Regions from separate parts of the Buttiauxella sp. BIGb0471 genome, predicted to be linked through region 1. Evidence: predicted binding sites of a transcription regulator. Region 1 holds the regulator's gene; each other region holds the start of a gene.
What was found. The regulator PurR, encoded in region 1, represses purine synthesis genes. The targets are predictions, from matches to a motif close to CANGCAAACGTTTGCNTG.

Region 1 (5,313 bases):
TGAGAAATGTCACGGAAAAAACCGTGAGCCTGATATCCGACGTAGAACAGAGAAAGGGGCGAGTGCCCACAAAAAAAAGCTCTCAAAACAACAAACGGGAGCACAAAGGCTCCCGTCACGATTTCATTATAATTGTGCTGACAACCGAGCCGTTAATGAGTATAGGCTCGCCTGTTTAGTGATTCAATGAAATATTGTTAGCACGCTAAGTTATTCACTAATATCATTAATGCGCATCGGATTCAGCAGGTTGCCAGACCTCTGCATTTTTACGGCGCTGCATCAGATAACCTAACATTGCCAGCGCAATGGTCACCAGCATCACGCTGGTGGTCGTCAGCAGCGGCGTTGCCACAAGCCAGGACACCATCAAACTTGCCAGGAAGCACAGGCCCAATTGCAGCGTGTTTTGCAGCGCAGCGGCTTTACCCGTGGCCTGTGGGAACGGCAACAGTGCGGAAGCGACAACAATGGGGTAAATTGCGCCGTTGGCTATTGCCATGATACAGAATGGGATCAGCAGCAGCGTCAGGGTCGCGTGACCGCTTATCGAAACCGCCCAGGTGCCGAAAATACTCAGCGTATATAAAGCCAGCAGCCAGGGCAGCATTTGCTTGCCGTTCCATTTTTGCAGTGCGCTGCGACAACCGTAACCGCCAATCAGGAAGGCAATGGTTTGTGGCACGTAGCTCAGGCCGATTGCCGCCGGGCTGTAACCCATATCGTTCAGGATGAATGGGGAACCGGTCAACCAGGCAAAGAAGCTTGCGGAACACGCGGCATAAATCAATACGTTGCCGCTATATACGCGATTGCGCAGCAACGACATAAAGCTGACTTTGTTGTCTTCAGTTTGCGGATGATGCTGAGTCCGTGGTTTCAGGCGCAGCGTAGGGATCATCAACACCAGGGTGATAGCAAACAGGGTCGCGAAAATCGCCTGCCAGTCGAAGTGAGTCAAAATCCAGCTACCGAGCAGCGGTGCCAGTGCCGGAGACAAACCAACCAGCGGCATAATTGTTGCGAAAATACGATTTGCGCGGTTTGCCGGGTAGTAATCTGTCACCAGTGCCTGCCAGCTCACCGCCGCAGAACACACGCCAACGGCCTGTACAAAGCGCAGGACCAGCAGCGCGGTGGCGCTTTCGACCCACAACATGCCGATACAACCGATGGCAAACATACTCAACCCGGCCAGTAACACAGGTTTGCGGCCGAAATGGTCAGACAGCGGCCCCCACATTAACTGGGCGAACGCAAATCCAGCAAGGAACAAACTCAGGCTTGCGCTCACCGCGGAAGCATCGGTCTGTAAATCTTGCTGAATAGCCGCGAAAGCAGGCAGATACATGTCTGTGGCGAGGAACCCCAGCACACTTAATCCGGCCAGCCAGATAAGAAATCCTTTTGATGGTTGCATGTTTTTCTCTTGATTTATCTTGCAGGTTGATTGCCGCGAGAGTGTACGGAGTGCAATTACGCTTGTGAAACGCTAATATTTGTCTATTGCGTTCAAAAAATTTGTGAGCAGAAAAATGTGGTCTGAATATTCGCTGGAAGTGATAGATGCGGTGGCGCGCAATGGCAGTTTCAGCGGTGCCGCACAAGAGTTGCACCGCGTTCCGTCTGCCATCAGCTATACGGTACGGCAATTGGAAGAGTGGTTGGCAGTTCCACTGTTTGAACGCCGTCATCGTGATGTCGAATTAACCCCCGCAGGCGTCTTTTTTTTGAAGGAAGGGCGCTCTGTTATCAAAAAAATGATGACGACACGGCAGCAGTGCCAGCAGATCGCAAATGGATGGCGCGGACACCTGGCGATTGCGGTCGATAATATTGTAAAACCGGAGCGCACGCGCCAGCTGGTGTTGGATTTCTACCGTCATTTCCCGGATATCGAGCTGCATATTTATCAGGAAGTGTTTAACGGTGTGTGGGACGCGCTGGCGGATGGGCGCGTTGAAGTTGCGATTGGCGCAACGCAGGCCATTCCTGTCGGTGGGCGTTTTGCCTTCCGGGACATGGGGACACTGAGCTGGCGTTGCGTGGTGGCTGCAAATCATCCCCTGGCGGTACAAGGCGGTACATTAAGTGATGACGACTTACGTGCCTGGCCGTCGCTGGTTCTGGAAGATACCTCGCGTTCCTTACCAAAACGTATTACCTGGCTGCTGGATAACCAGCGGCGTGTAGTGGTGCCAGACTGGGAGTCGGGTTCCGATTGCCTGAGTGCAGGTTTGTGTATCGGTATGGTGCCATTGCATATCGCCAGACCGTGGGTAGATTCTGGTAAATGGTGCGAGCTGACGCTGGATAACCCATTCCCGGATGCCGCGTGTTGCCTGACGTGGAAGCAAAATGATGCGTCACCCGCGCTAGCCTGGTTATTAGATTATCTGGGAGATAGTGAGACGATGAATCAGGAGTGGTTGCAGGAGCCTGACAGCGCTGATTCACAGAGTTAGTAGGGTGGATAAGCCGTAGGCGTCATCCACCATTTACGTCAGAACTGTCGGATGACGCTGCTGTACGACCTACGCTATTTTAGCGGCGGTAATCGCGGAACGGGCCGTCGGCTACGGAGCGGCGTTCAATCAGGCGCGGATGCACTTCAATGGACTGCGACTCTTCGCGTTTGTTGACGATTCTGTCCAGCAACATGTTAAACGCCGTTTCACCCAACGAATCTTTTGGCTGGTGAATGGTGGTCAGGGCTGGCGAGAAGAAACGGGCGTTACGCACGTTATCGTAGCCAATAATTGAAATATCCTGCGGCACACGCAGACCCATTTCATCAGCGGCACAAATCGCGCCCATTGCCATAATATCCCCGCCACAGAATACTGCCGTTGGACGATGAGACTGGCCGAGGATCTGCTGCATCGCACGGTAGCCAGACTCTGGCTCAAAGTCGCCCTGAACAATCCAGTTTTCTGGAATGGCGATACCGGCTTCTTCCAGCGCTTTCATAAAGCCTGCATGACGACCGCCGCCGGTGTTACGTTCCATTTGGCCCGGAATGGCGCCAATTTCACGGTGGCCACGTTCAATCAAATAACGCCCGGCCAGATAACCGCCGTGGAACGCGTTATCGACCACAGAGTCGGTGAAGTCTGCGCGAGCTTCGCCCCAGTCCATCACCACCATTGGGATATGGCGATATTCTTCGAGCATGGTCAGCAGTGATTCCGGATACTCAGAACACATCACCAGCAGACCATCGACGCGCTTTTGCGCCATCATTGATAAATAAGCGCGCTGTTTTTCAAAGTTGTTGTGCGCATTGCCCAGAATCAGGGTATAGCCTTTTTCAAAGCAGCTATTTTCCACGGCTTCGATGATCTCGGCGAAATAAGGGGCTTCGCTGGAAGTGGCAAGCAGACCAATCGTTTTGGTGTGATTAACTTTAAGACTGCGTGCGACGGCACTGGGTGAATAGTGCAATTCTTTGATTGCCGCCCAGACCGCATTGCGAGTCTCTTCCGCCACAAAGCGAGTTTTGTTAATCACATGTGATACGGTTGTAGTGGAAACGTTTGCGCGCTTCGCCACGTCCTTGATTGTCGCCATTAAATTTCACTCCAGGCCATATCGTAAACTCCTGATAACTAATATGTTAAACGTTTGCGTACACTGACTCCTGAGGCAACGTTTGGGTTGCGGGTATGCCGGGATTGCGACATAAAACGGAAGGAGGGCATAGAATTGATGGTACGCAATAAATTAGCGAGGGATTTTGGCCTATCCGGAAGAAAAGTGGAAGAGGGAAAAGCGATATCAGGTTAAAACCAGGAGGATTTTTATTTCTGGTTGTGGGAAAATCACTCTGACACACCGATTGTAAGGTAATTAAAAGGAGTTTATTGATGAGTACAGATTTGAAATTTTCAATCACCACAACGGTTATTGTTCTGGCACTGATCGTATGTGGCGCGCTAACCGCCGTACTGCACTGATTAAAATGGGCCGCAATCGCGGCCCATATCATTTAGGTATTACGCTGCCAGATTCTTCGCAACAAATTCCCAGTTTACCAGCGCCCAGAAATGCTCAAGGTAGCCTGCACGAGCATTACGGTAGTCGATGTAGTAAGCATGTTCCCATACGTCTACCGTCAACAGCGGTTTTGCCGCAGTGGTCAGCGGGGTGCCGGCATTAGACGTTGAAACGATAGCTAATGCGCCATCTTCTTGCTTAACCAGCCAGGTCCAACCCGCGCCAAAGTTTTTGATAGCCGCGTCGGTAAACTGCTGTTTGAACTCAGCAAAGCTACCGAAAGATTTATTGATGGCTTCCAGCAGTGCGCCTGTTGGCTCGCCACCTGCGTTTGGTGCCAGGCAATTCCAGTAGAATGTGTGGTTCCACACCTGTGCTGCGTTGTTGAATACGCCGCCGTCTGAAGTACGAACGATCTCTTCCAGAGTTTTACCTTCAAGCGCGGTGCCCTTAACCAGATTGTTCAGGTTAGTGACGTAGGCTTGATGGTGCTTACCGTAATGGTATTCCAGCGTTTCGGCAGAGATGTGTGGGGCTAAAGCATCTTTCGCATATGGTAGTGCAGGTAATTCGAACGACATTGCAAACTCCTTATTACCCGTCATTCTTCGAGCCGCATCGTTGACTCAAATGAGTTAGGGTATCTATTGTTAAATAAACACTTTTAGTGCGGGTTTAGGTTAACAAATTGAAAGGAAAAGCAAAAGAGAAACGCACTCACCCGTTTATGGGCAAGTGCGAGTTTTTACGAAGAGGGATTAGCGAATGGTTTTTGAGGTCATAACGCGTTTGGCACCCACATAATGGCGCTGCCAGTAATCTTCACTTAAAGACGTGATTTGAATATCGCGACCCGTGCGAGGTGACTGGATGAATTTGCCATTTCCAACATACACGCCAACGTGATCAGCGGTGCCGCGACCACGGGTGCGGAAGAAGACCAGATCGCCTGTTTCCAGTTCGCCACGGTCTACTGAAGAAGCATCACGCAGATGATACATCTCGTTCGCGGTGCGCGGAATGCGGAATTTCACCAGATCTTTATAAGCGTAGTAAACCAGACCACTGCAATCGAAGCCGGTATTTGGCGACGTGCCTCCCCAGCGATACGGTTTGCCAATCTGGCCCATCAATTTATTCATTGCCGTTTTTTGTGCTTTTTGCACGCGGACTTTATGCGCCTGAGCAATAGTCGTTGGATGTTCTGCTTTAACTTTCACACAACGCGTTTTGTAACCTTTGCGAGGTTTACTGCATTTTTCGGTGAAAGTAACAGGCTGGACTTTTGCGAGCTGAGAGGATTTTTTGCGGTCGGTT
Region 2 (5,313 bases), on a different contig from region 1:
ACAAACACCATGTCACCCAGCAGTTCTTGCGCGTGCTCGGTGATACCTACGGTGTAAGTTCCATCAGATTCTTTGCGCAGCCACTCGTGCTCTTTGCTGTATTTCAGTTCGTTTGGCACATTGCTCATTGTTTTTCTCCTGATTTCAAAATCACTGCGCGACAGCTTTACCGCCGCGAACAAAAATGGGTTTGGTTACTTTCACAGGCATTTCGCGGTTACGAATTTGCACAATCGCGGTTTCACCAATGCCTGCCGGCACGCGAGCCAGAGCAATGCTGTAACCGAGCGTTGGCGAGAAGGTTCCGCTGGTAATGACACCCTCGTGGATGTTGCCTGATTCGTCAGTAAAACGGACAGGCAGCTCATTACGTAATACGCCTTTTTCCGTCATGATCAAACCAACGAGTTGGTCGGTGCCTTTCTCACGCTGGGCTTCAAGCGCTTCACGACCAATGAAATCGCGGTCTTCAGGCTGCCAGGCAATAGTCCAACCCATATTGGCGGCAAGGGGTGAAACGCCTTCGTCCATTTCCTGGCTGTATAAGTTCATGCCTGATTCAAGACGCAGCGTATCGCGTGCGCCCAGCCCGCAAGGTTTGACGCCAATCTCGACCAGTTGCGCCCAAAACTCAGCGGCTTTTTCGTTAGGCATCGCGATTTCGTAACCTGCTTCGCCGGTATAACCGGTTGTAGCAATAAACAAATCACCCGCCTGCACACCGAAGAATGGCTTCATGCCAGCAACAGCAGCACGTTGTTCTGCGGTAAACAGCTGCGCGGCTTTTGCCTGCGCGTTTGGCCCCTGAACGGCAATCAGCGACAGATCATCACGCACGGTAACGGACACTGAGAACGGCTCGGCATGTTGGTTAATCCAGGCCAGGTCTTTTTCCCGGGTCGCGGAATTCACCACCACGCGGAAATAGTCTTCGGTCTGGAAATAGATAATCAGGTCATCGATAACACCGCCGGAGGCGTTGAGCATTGCGGTGTAGAGGGCTTTACCCGGTTGGGTGAGTTTGGCAACGTCATTTGCCACTAAGTAACGCAGGAATTCGCGGGTACGGCTGCCTTTCAGGTCAACGATGGTCATGTGGGAAACATCAAACATCCCGGCATCGTTACGCACCGCGTGGTGCTCATCAATCTGCGAGCCATAGTGCAATGGCATCATCCAGCCATGGAAATCCACCATGCGTGCGCCGCAGAGATTGTGCTGTTCAAACAAAGGGGTCTTTTGAGTCATTTGTTCCTCTTTAACCATCTGGTTGAAAAGCGCTGTTCGCTTTTCTTTTCGTCAGACGAAACCCAGCATCGCCACCGATCCCGATAGCGACGCAAACGTTACCTTTTGCCTGAACTTACCATTGAATGAGGGAGTAAACCATAAGGTACGAACGGTCATTGCATTAGCTTATGACCAAAATGAGAGGCACATGATGCAGAGCATTCATCTGGAAAAATGCGAGGCACCGCGCATAAACAGGAAGTGTTTTAGTCAGAATTTAGCGTTAGCTAACATTTACTACCATTTCAGAAACAAATTCACTACATCGCGAAAAACGTGGGATGAGAAAAAGTAATCCGAAATATGAGGTGAGATTAGAATTTTTCAAATGAGGGGAGGCGTTTCCCTTTCTAATAAAAGAAAGGGAAATGTGACGCAGTTATCTTAACCAATCTGGAAGATCGTGTAGGCCCATCGCCTGGCGAACCAATTGGGGTTTCACGCCCGGCAATGTGTCAGCCAGTTTCAGGCCAATATCGCGTAGCAGTTTCTTCGCCGGATGAGTTCCTGCAAACAAGTCCCGGAAACCCTGCATGCTAGCGAGCATCATTGCGGCACTGTGTTTGCGGCTACGTTCATAGCGGCGCAGATACAAATACTGCCCGATATCTTTGCCCTGACTGTGTAAACGGCGCACTTCATCAATCAACTCAGCGGCGTCCATAAAGCCCAGGTTCACGCCCTGCCCGGCCAGCGGATGAATTGTATGTGCAGCATCGCCCACCAGCGCCAGACGGTGAGCGGCAAAATTACGCGCATAACGCCCCGTCAATGGGAACACCTGACGCTCGCTTTCAACATTGCACAAACCCAGGCGCATATCGAAGGCCACACTGAGCGCCTGGTTAAATTCTTCACTACTCGCCTGCTGCAAACGTTCGGCTTCCAGCGGCGGCAACGACCAGACAATGGAGCATAAATGCGGGTCGCTTAACGGCAGAAATGCCAGAATACCCTCGCCATGAAACACCTGGCGGGCCACTGCCTGATGAGGTTCACTCGTACGAATGGTGGCAACCAGAGCGTGGTGGCGATAATCCCAAAATGTCAGGGGGATATCAGCCTGTTTACGCACCCAGGAGTTTGCGCCATCCGCGCCAATCACCAGGCGGGCAGTGAGCATTGCGCCATCTTTAAGGGTGATAAACGCTTCGTTTTCGCCCCATGCGACTTGTTGCAATTCGGCAGGTGCCATCAATGTGATATCGCTGCACTGTTCAGCACGCTGCCATAAAGCATGGTGAATCACCGCGTTTTCGATAATGTGGCCCAGGTGGCTAAATCCAAAGGATTTATCATCAAATGCAATATGCCCGAAACTGTCCTGGTCCCACACTTCCATGCCGTGATAGCAACTCGCGCGTTGGGCGATGATTTTCGGCCAGGCACCAAGATGAGTCAGCAGTTTTTCACTGGCGGCATTGATGGCCGAAACACGCAAAGCTGGCGCAGAATCTGCGGCCAGCGGCTGCGGGAGATGATTCTCAAGCACCGCGACACGTAAGCCACTTCCTTGCAAACCACAGGCCACTGCCAGTCCGACCATGCCACCACCAACAATCGCCACATCAACGCTTTGCAATTTGACTCTCCTTAAAAACCTGTTTTAACGCGCAACCCAACCGAGAGTACGCTGTGCCAGCAAATCACGTGCCGGAGTTAAATGTTCCATTGCCATCAAACCAAGATTGCGCCCCACAACAAGCGGTGCCCAACGATTGGCGAACAACTGAACTAAACCATCGGTCACGCCAATGGTGGCATTTTTATCTTCCTGGCGTCGCTGCTGATACTGGGCCAGCACCGCATAACTGCCAGGATCCTGAGAGGCTTCGTGTGCTGCCGCTAAATCTTCAGCCAGTGACATCACATCGCGCAGGCCGAGGTTAAAGCCCTGCCCGGCAATCGGATGCAGAGTTTGCGCGGCATTGCCCACCAGCGCAACGCGGTGCGAAACCGGCTGCGAAACGGTAGTCAACGCGAGGGGATATTGCGAACGCGCGCCAGCGTGAGTGATTCGCCCAAGCCGCCAGCCAAAGGCCCGTTGCAGCTCATTGCAGAATTTCTCATCATTCCACTGCGCGATTTCAGCCTGAGCTTCTCGCGGATGGCACCAAACCAGCGAACAGCGCCCATTCGACATCGGTAACATCGCCAACGGGCCATGCTCGGTGAAACGCTCAAACGCACGCCCGTTATGCGGTTGCGATGTGGTGATGTTGGCGATAACCGCGACTTGCTGGTAATCCTGCTGCTGCCAGGTCATGCCACATTGCGCAGCCAGTGGTGAGCGTGAACCATCAGCGGCTACCAGCAATTTGCCTTCGATCAGCTCGCCATTATCAAGCGTAACGCTGACGTTATCGGTTTCACGGGTAAACGAGGCCACGCGCTGCGGACAATGCAGCGTCACACCCGGCGCTTTGCGTAACAGCGCGAATAAACGTAAACCGATATCATGCAGTTCGACGACTTGCCCTAACGCCGGGATTTGGTAATCCTGCGCTTCGAGAGTGACAAACCCCGCATGGCCGCGATCGCTGACATGAACCGTCGTAATCGGGGTCGCGCAGGCTTTAATGGCTGGCCACACGCCAATGCGCGTTAATTGCTGGCAGGTTCCCTGAGCAATCGCGATAGCGCGGGCATCAAAACCAGGATGCGCCGCCGATTCGGGCGCTGCCGCTTCAATCAAATGAACCGGCAGTTTTCCGTGGGTCAAATGCGATATCGCCAGCGCGAGAGTCGCGCCAGCCATACCGCCACCGACAATAATCACACTCATGACTGACGCGCCGCCGCCATTAATGCTTCGATATCATCTGCCGATTTCACCACACTTGCCGTCAGGTTTTCGTTACCCTCGGCGGTGATCAGAATATCGTCTTCGATACGAATTCCGATTCCACGGTATTGCGCAGGCACATCGGCATCAGGCGCAATATACAGACCCGGTTCAACGGTTATCACCATCCCCGGCTCAAGCACCCGTGAACGATCCTGCCCGTAAACGCCGACGTCATGCACATCCAGCCCCAGCCAATGGCTCAAACCATGCATAAAGAAGGGGCGATGGGCGTTATCAGTAATCAGTTTATCGATTTCACCGTTGAGAATGCCGAGCTTCACAAGGCCAGTCACCATGATGCGTACGACTTGTGCGGTGACTTCCTGCATGGAAGTTCCTGGGCGATAAAGCTGAAGCGCGGTTTCGAGAGATTCGAGCACGATGTCGTAAATTTCACGCTGCGGCGCACTAAATTTGCCGTTGACCGGGAAGGTACGAGTGATATCGCCTGCATATCCTTTGTATTCGCAACCGGCGTCGATCAGCACCAAATTGCCGTCGCGCATTTGGCTCTCGTTTTCGGTGTAATGCAAAATGCAGGCGTTTTCGCCGCTGCCGACAATCGTGTTGTAGGACGGGAAGCGCGCGCCGTGGCGGTTAAATTCGTGAAGGATTTCTCCTTCAAGCTGATATTCAAACATACCCGGACGGCATTTTTCCATCGCACGAGTATGCGCCAGCGCGGTGATTTCACCGGCGCGACGCAGCGCGATGATTTCTTCTTCCGACTTGAACAGGCGCTGTTCGTGAACCCACGGGCGCCAGTCCGTCAGCGTGGCCGGAGCGGTGAGGTTCTGGCGAGAGCCGCGGCGGAGTTTATCAAGTGCGGAAAAAACAATGCTATCGGCATAAGCGTATTCGCCCTGCGCGTGATAAACCACATCCAGACCGTTCAGCAATTGATGTAATTGTTCGCCGATTTCGGAGAACGCCAGCGCACGGTCAACGCCCAGTTTTTCTGGCGCGGCTTCCTGCCCAAGACGGCGCCCGAACCAGATTTCTGCCGTCTTATCGCGTAAACGGTTAAACAACACGCTGTGGTTGTGGGTTTCATCGCTTTTAATCAGCACCAGCACGGCTTCAGGTTCGTTAAAACCAGTGAAATACCAGAAATCGCTGTTCTGGCGATACGGGTATTCGCTGTCTGCACTGCGTGTTACCTCGGGAGCGGCAAA
Region 3 (5,313 bases), on a different contig from region 1:
ATTGTGATTACGCAGAACCAGCAGCGCTTCTACAAGAGCACCGGCTTGTTGACCGGTAGCGATCAGCAAGGTCGTTTTGGCAGGGACCTGGTCGGTCACTTCTACTGCTTTGCGTGCCAACACAATGAAACGGGTAATGTTCTGTGTCTGGTTTGCCAGGTTGCGTTCAAGAACTTGTAAGCCATAAAGCGCACCGCCGGCTTCGCTGCCTAGCGCTGCAACATGTGGTGAGTCTGCCTGCGCGACTTTTTCCATTGCAGCGGAGGTGCTTTCGCAATACTCAATTTTCCAGTTTGGATAACGGTTGATGAACTGGCTACATTGCTGGAAAGGTTGCGGATGGCTGTATACCGTCTGAATAGTGTCTAAATCGGTAGTACCTTTGACTAACACGCAGTGGTCGATTGGCACGGTCATTTCAGCAACGATAGACAAACTGGTGTGCTGTAATAAATCGTACACATCATTGATGGCACCTGAACTGGTGTTTTCTAGCGGTACGACGGCGTAATCGGCCTGGCCCGTTTCAACCTGGTTGAAGATGTCATGGAACTTAGCGCAGCCACTTTCAATAAACTGTTCAAAGTGACGAGCGGCATACTGACGAGCGGCAAGGTGCGAGTAAGAACCTTTTGGGCCGAGGAACGCGATTCGAGCTGATTGCGGATTAGTTTTATTAAGATGCTGCTGCAATAGCGTTTGCTGTGTCAGGACTGAGTCTTCAATGATGAGCTGAAACAGACGAGTGATGTAATGGGCGTCCAGATTATGCGTTTTACCCAGAGTAATCAGGCGCTCCAGCAAATCTCGCTCACGATCGATATCACGCACTGGGCGATGAGTTGCAAGTTTGGCCTTTCCGACTTCTACAGCCAACAAGCGACGTTCTGCCAGCAAAGCCAGCAGTTTTACATCCAGTGCACTGATTTTATCGCGTAGTCCCAGCAATGGGCTTGTCTCACTCATAACGCTACCTTTTTAAATTCCATAAAAAAGGCCTCCCCGCTGGGGGAGGCCTGTTTGTTCGTCTTCGCATTCTTTATCACACGACGAATTGCCTCCCATTCAGGGGAAGGTAAAAAAGAATGCGAAGAAAAACGGAAATAATTTCATGGGCGGTTCCTGATAAGTCGTACAAGTAAGGTACCCGGTCTGTTTTCGCTCTGTCAATAAAAAACGCGCCCGGAGGCGCGTTGGTATGATTGATAAAGCTAAAATTTACTCTTCTTCAATTTCCGCGATAGCAACGTCTTTCACTGAGCCTGCTGTGCGACGCGCTTCACCTTTGTGTTGCACTTTATTCAACTGCCGCTCCAGTTTGTTAATCAAATCGTTGATAGCCGTATACATATCATCGTGTTTAGCGCTCGCTACGAGCTGGCCGTTTGGCGTATTAATGGTGGCATCAGCCACAAATCCTTTCGGTTCTTTGGACAAAACAATGTGTGGATTAATTAGATGAGTTTGCCACTTGTCCAGTTTAGTGAGACGGTCTGCGACGTGCTGACGAATAGCTGGGGTGATTTCCATTTGCTTGCTGGTAATGTTCATTGTCATAAAGTTACCTCTTGTCTTTCCCGTCTTGGTAACTCCAGCATACCTTTCTGAATGTCAAAATGTGTGATGTGAATCACACTATTTTGTCACTTTTTGTCAGCAAACCCTTTTTGTGAGGCAGGACAGGATCTCTGTTTTTTAAAGCTTGTGGAACGAAGAAATAGCGTCCATATTTGATGGGATGACCTGACGCTAAACCGTTTCAGTTTGGTGTTTCAGGCAATAAAAATGGCAGCCACCAGGGCTGCCATTTTGTTTTTATAAATCAGCTAATCAGGCTTTGCTGCTATTAGCCGCGATAATTTTAGCAACTTTATCGGCCTGAGCCGGCATTTGCATTTCGCGGTAAGCATTTTCCATCAACTTCATACCATCACGAGTGGCCTGAGTATCAGGGAAATCGCGCAACATTCCCTCGACACGGTTAACTACTGCAACCCACGCGCCGCGTTTAGTGTAGTATTGCGCCACCGAAAGCTCATATTTCGCTAAACGATCTTTCAGGAACACCAGACGCTTGGTGGCATCGGTGACATACTGGCTGTTCGGATAACCACGAACCAGTTTAGAGAAATCGTTGAAAGCATCACGAGCATGAGCAGGATCTCGGTCTGAACGATCTACACCGAAGAAACCTTGTAATGCGCTATCATCCAACGCCATGTCCGTCAGACCACGCATGTAAAGTACGTAGTCGATGTTTGGATGGGTAGGATTCAGACGCATAAAGCGATCGATCGCAGCCTGAGCCAGCGGCAAATCAGCGTTCTTATAGTAAGCGTAAATAAGATCTAACTGCACTTGCTGTGAGTAAGGCCCGAACGGATAACGGTTATCCAGCGCTTCCAGTTGCGTTATCGCCGCTTTAAAGTTACCGTCCTGCAACTTTTGCTGGGCAGTCGCATAGATCTCAGAAGGTGGATTATCAGGAACCTCATCCTTGGAACTGGAGCAACCAGCCAAAGCCAGGCTCAACGTGGCTGCTGCCACCAGATATTTCATACGCGTCATGACGTTTTGACTTTCCTCAGAATGTTATCCGGGAGGCTCACAGTACCAGCTCCCGATAAAGACCAGCTACAATAGCACACTATATTAAACGGCATTGCCGTAAAACCCAACGTTAACGAAGAAGCTGTCTATGGCACAACTAGTACAACTCACCGCAACAGTGTCCGAATCTCAACTCGGTCAACGCTTAGATCAAGCTTTGGCCGAATTGTTCCCTGATTATTCACGATCGCGCATAAAAGAATGGATTCTTGAACAACGCGTGCTGGTCAACGGCACGATCAGCGACAAGCCAAAAGAAAAAGTATTGGGTGGCGAGAGCGTCACAATCAATGCAGAAATCGAAGAGGATGTGCGCTGGGAACCACAAGATATCCCGCTTAATATTGTCTATGAAGATGACGATATTCTGGTGATTAACAAGCCGCGTGATTTCGTTGTGCATCCTGGTGCGGGTAATCCTGACGGAACCGTACTAAATGCACTGCTGCATTATTATCCACCGATTGCCGATGTGCCGCGTGCGGGCATTGTGCATCGTCTGGATAAAGACACCACCGGTTTGATGGTGGTGGCGAAAACAGTACCGGCGCAAACTCACCTGGTTGAGGCTTTGCAATTACGCGAAATCACGCGTGAGTATGAAGCGGTCGCAATTGGTCATATGACGGCAGGTGGCACAGTAGATGAGCCAATCAGTCGCCATTCGACCAAACGTACACATATGGCTGTGCATCCAATGGGTAAACCTGCGGTTACACACTATCGAATCATGGAGCATTTCCGTGTTCATACGCGTCTGCGCCTGCGTCTGGAAACCGGCCGTACTCACCAGATTCGTGTACACATGTCGCATATCACTCATCCGTTGGTTGGCGATCAGCTTTATGGTGGTCGTCCGCGCCCACCAAAAGGTGCATCGGAAGAGTTTGTCAGCGTGCTGCGTAAGTTTGACAGGCAGGCTTTACACGCAACAATGCTGCGCCTTCATCACCCGATCAGCGGTATGTTGATGGAATGGCATGCGCCAATTCCTCAGGATATGGTCGAGTTAATTGAAGCGTTGCGCGTTGATACAGAACTCCACAAGGACCAACTGGACTGGCTATGAGTAAATTGATCGTCCCGCATTGGCCGCTTCCTCAAGGAGTGGCGGCGTGCAGTTCGACACGTATTGGCGGCGTGAGTCAGCCGCCTTACGACTCGCTTAATCTGGGGGCTCACTGCGGTGATAATCTGGATGATGTCGAAGAAAACCGTCGCCTTTTCTTTGCCGCAGCAATGTTGCCCTCTAAGCCTGTTTGGTTAGAGCAGGTTCACGGCAAAGATGTCTTAAAACTGACTGGCGAACCTTATCTGTCCAAACGTGCTGATGCTTCATACAGCTCAACGCCAGATACTGTTTGTGCGGTAATGACTGCTGATTGCCTGCCGGTGCTATTCTGTAATAAGGCCGGAACGGAAGTTGCGGCTGCTCATGCTGGATGGCGCGGCCTGTGCGAAGGCGTTCTTGAAGAAACCGTAGCTTGTTTTAAAGACGTGCCAGAAAATATTATGGCGTGGCTTGGCCCGGCTATCGGACCTGAAGCATTTGAAGTTGGCCCTGAAGTGCGTGAAGCGTTTATGGCCAAAGATATTCAGGCCGACAGCGCATTTCGCCCGTCTGGGGATAAATACATCGCAGACATCTACACGTTGGCCCGCCAACGTTTGTCAGCTGTAGGTATTACCCAAATTTATGGTGGCGACCGCTGTACCTACAGCGAAGCGGGTGATTTTTTCTCATATCGACGCGACAGAACCACAGGCCGTATGGCAAGTTTCATTTGGCTGTTATAACTTATTGAATCAAGACGATCCAGCGCAGGTAACAAACGCTTCAAATATTTCAGGTCATTAACCTTGAATAATTGAGGGATGACCTCATTTAATCTCCAGTAGCAAATTTGACCTGTTTATGGGAGGAGTTATGCGTCTGGATCGTCTTACTAATAAATTCCAGCTTGCTCTCGCCGATGCCCAATCTCTGGCTCTCGGGCACGACAACCAATTTATCGAACCCCTTCACTTGATGAGCGCGTTGCTCAATCAGGAAGGCGGATCTGTACGCCCTTTACTGACATCTGCTGGTGTAAATGCCGGAAAGCTGCGTACTGAGATCGAGCAAGCATTAAGCCGTTTGCCACAAGTTGAAGGGACGGGCGGTGACGTTCAGCCTTCGCAGGATTTAGTCCGTGCATTAAACCTGTGTGACAAACTGGCGCAAAAACGAAATGACAACTTCATTTCGTCAGAGTTATTTGTTCTGGCAGCACTTGAATCACGCGGAACATTAACTGATTTACTGAAATCAGCGGGTGCTACCACGGCAAATGTGACAGCAGCAATTGAGCAAATGCGTGGAGGCGAGAACGTGAATGATCAAGGTGCCGAAGACCAACGTCAGGCATTGAAAAAATATACCGTCGATCTGACCGAGCGTGCAGAACAAGGCAAGCTCGATCCGGTGATTGGCCGTGATGAAGAAATTCGCCGTACTATTCAGGTATTGCAACGTCGTACCAAAAACAACCCAGTATTAATCGGTGAACCAGGTGTGGGTAAAACCGCCATCGTTGAAGGCCTGGCGCAGCGCATTATTAATGGTGAAGTGCCGGAAGGTTTGAAAGGGCGCCGTGTATTGGCTCTGGATATGGGCTCGCTGGTGGCTGGTGCGAAATATCGTGGCGAATTTGAAGAACGTCT

Region 2: gcvT (glycine cleavage system aminomethyltransferase GcvT) is a predicted target of PurR. The motif match lies at 1,343-1,360, and genes of this name have one in related genera.
Region 3: raiA (ribosome-associated translation inhibitor RaiA) is a predicted target of PurR. The motif match lies at 1,655-1,672, and genes of this name have one in related genera.

The regions. Positions count from the first base shown of each region.
Region 1 covers NZ_JANUEU010000001.1:950,613-955,925, forward strand. The annotation lists gene punC (purine nucleoside transporter PunC) at 227-1,420, opposite strand; gene punR (DNA-binding transcriptional activator PunR) at 1,536-2,465, shown strand; gene purR (HTH-type transcriptional repressor PurR) at 2,545-3,570, opposite strand; gene M2371_RS04460 (YnhF family membrane protein) at 3,867-3,956, shown strand; gene sodB (superoxide dismutase [Fe]) at 3,996-4,577, opposite strand; gene M2371_RS04470 (C40 family peptidase) at 4,755-5,313, opposite strand, start outside.
Region 2 covers NZ_JANUEU010000003.1:312,648-317,960, forward strand. The annotation lists gene gcvH (glycine cleavage system protein GcvH) at 1-128, opposite strand, end outside; gene gcvT (glycine cleavage system aminomethyltransferase GcvT) at 151-1,248, opposite strand; gene ubiI (FAD-dependent 2-octaprenylphenol hydroxylase) at 1,670-2,872, opposite strand; gene ubiH (2-octaprenyl-6-methoxyphenyl hydroxylase) at 2,897-4,075, opposite strand; gene pepP (Xaa-Pro aminopeptidase) at 4,072-5,313, opposite strand, start outside.
Region 3 covers NZ_JANUEU010000003.1:2,118-7,430, reverse strand. The annotation lists gene pheA (bifunctional chorismate mutase/prephenate dehydratase) at 1-966, opposite strand, end outside; Phe leader region at 988-1,114, opposite strand; gene pheL (pheA operon leader peptide PheL) at 1,066-1,113, opposite strand; gene raiA (ribosome-associated translation inhibitor RaiA) at 1,219-1,557, opposite strand; gene bamD (outer membrane protein assembly factor BamD) at 1,831-2,568, opposite strand; gene rluD (23S rRNA pseudouridine(1911/1915/1917) synthase RluD) at 2,699-3,679, shown strand; gene yfiH (purine nucleoside phosphorylase YfiH) at 3,676-4,407, shown strand; gene clpB (ATP-dependent chaperone ClpB) at 4,538-5,313, shown strand, end outside.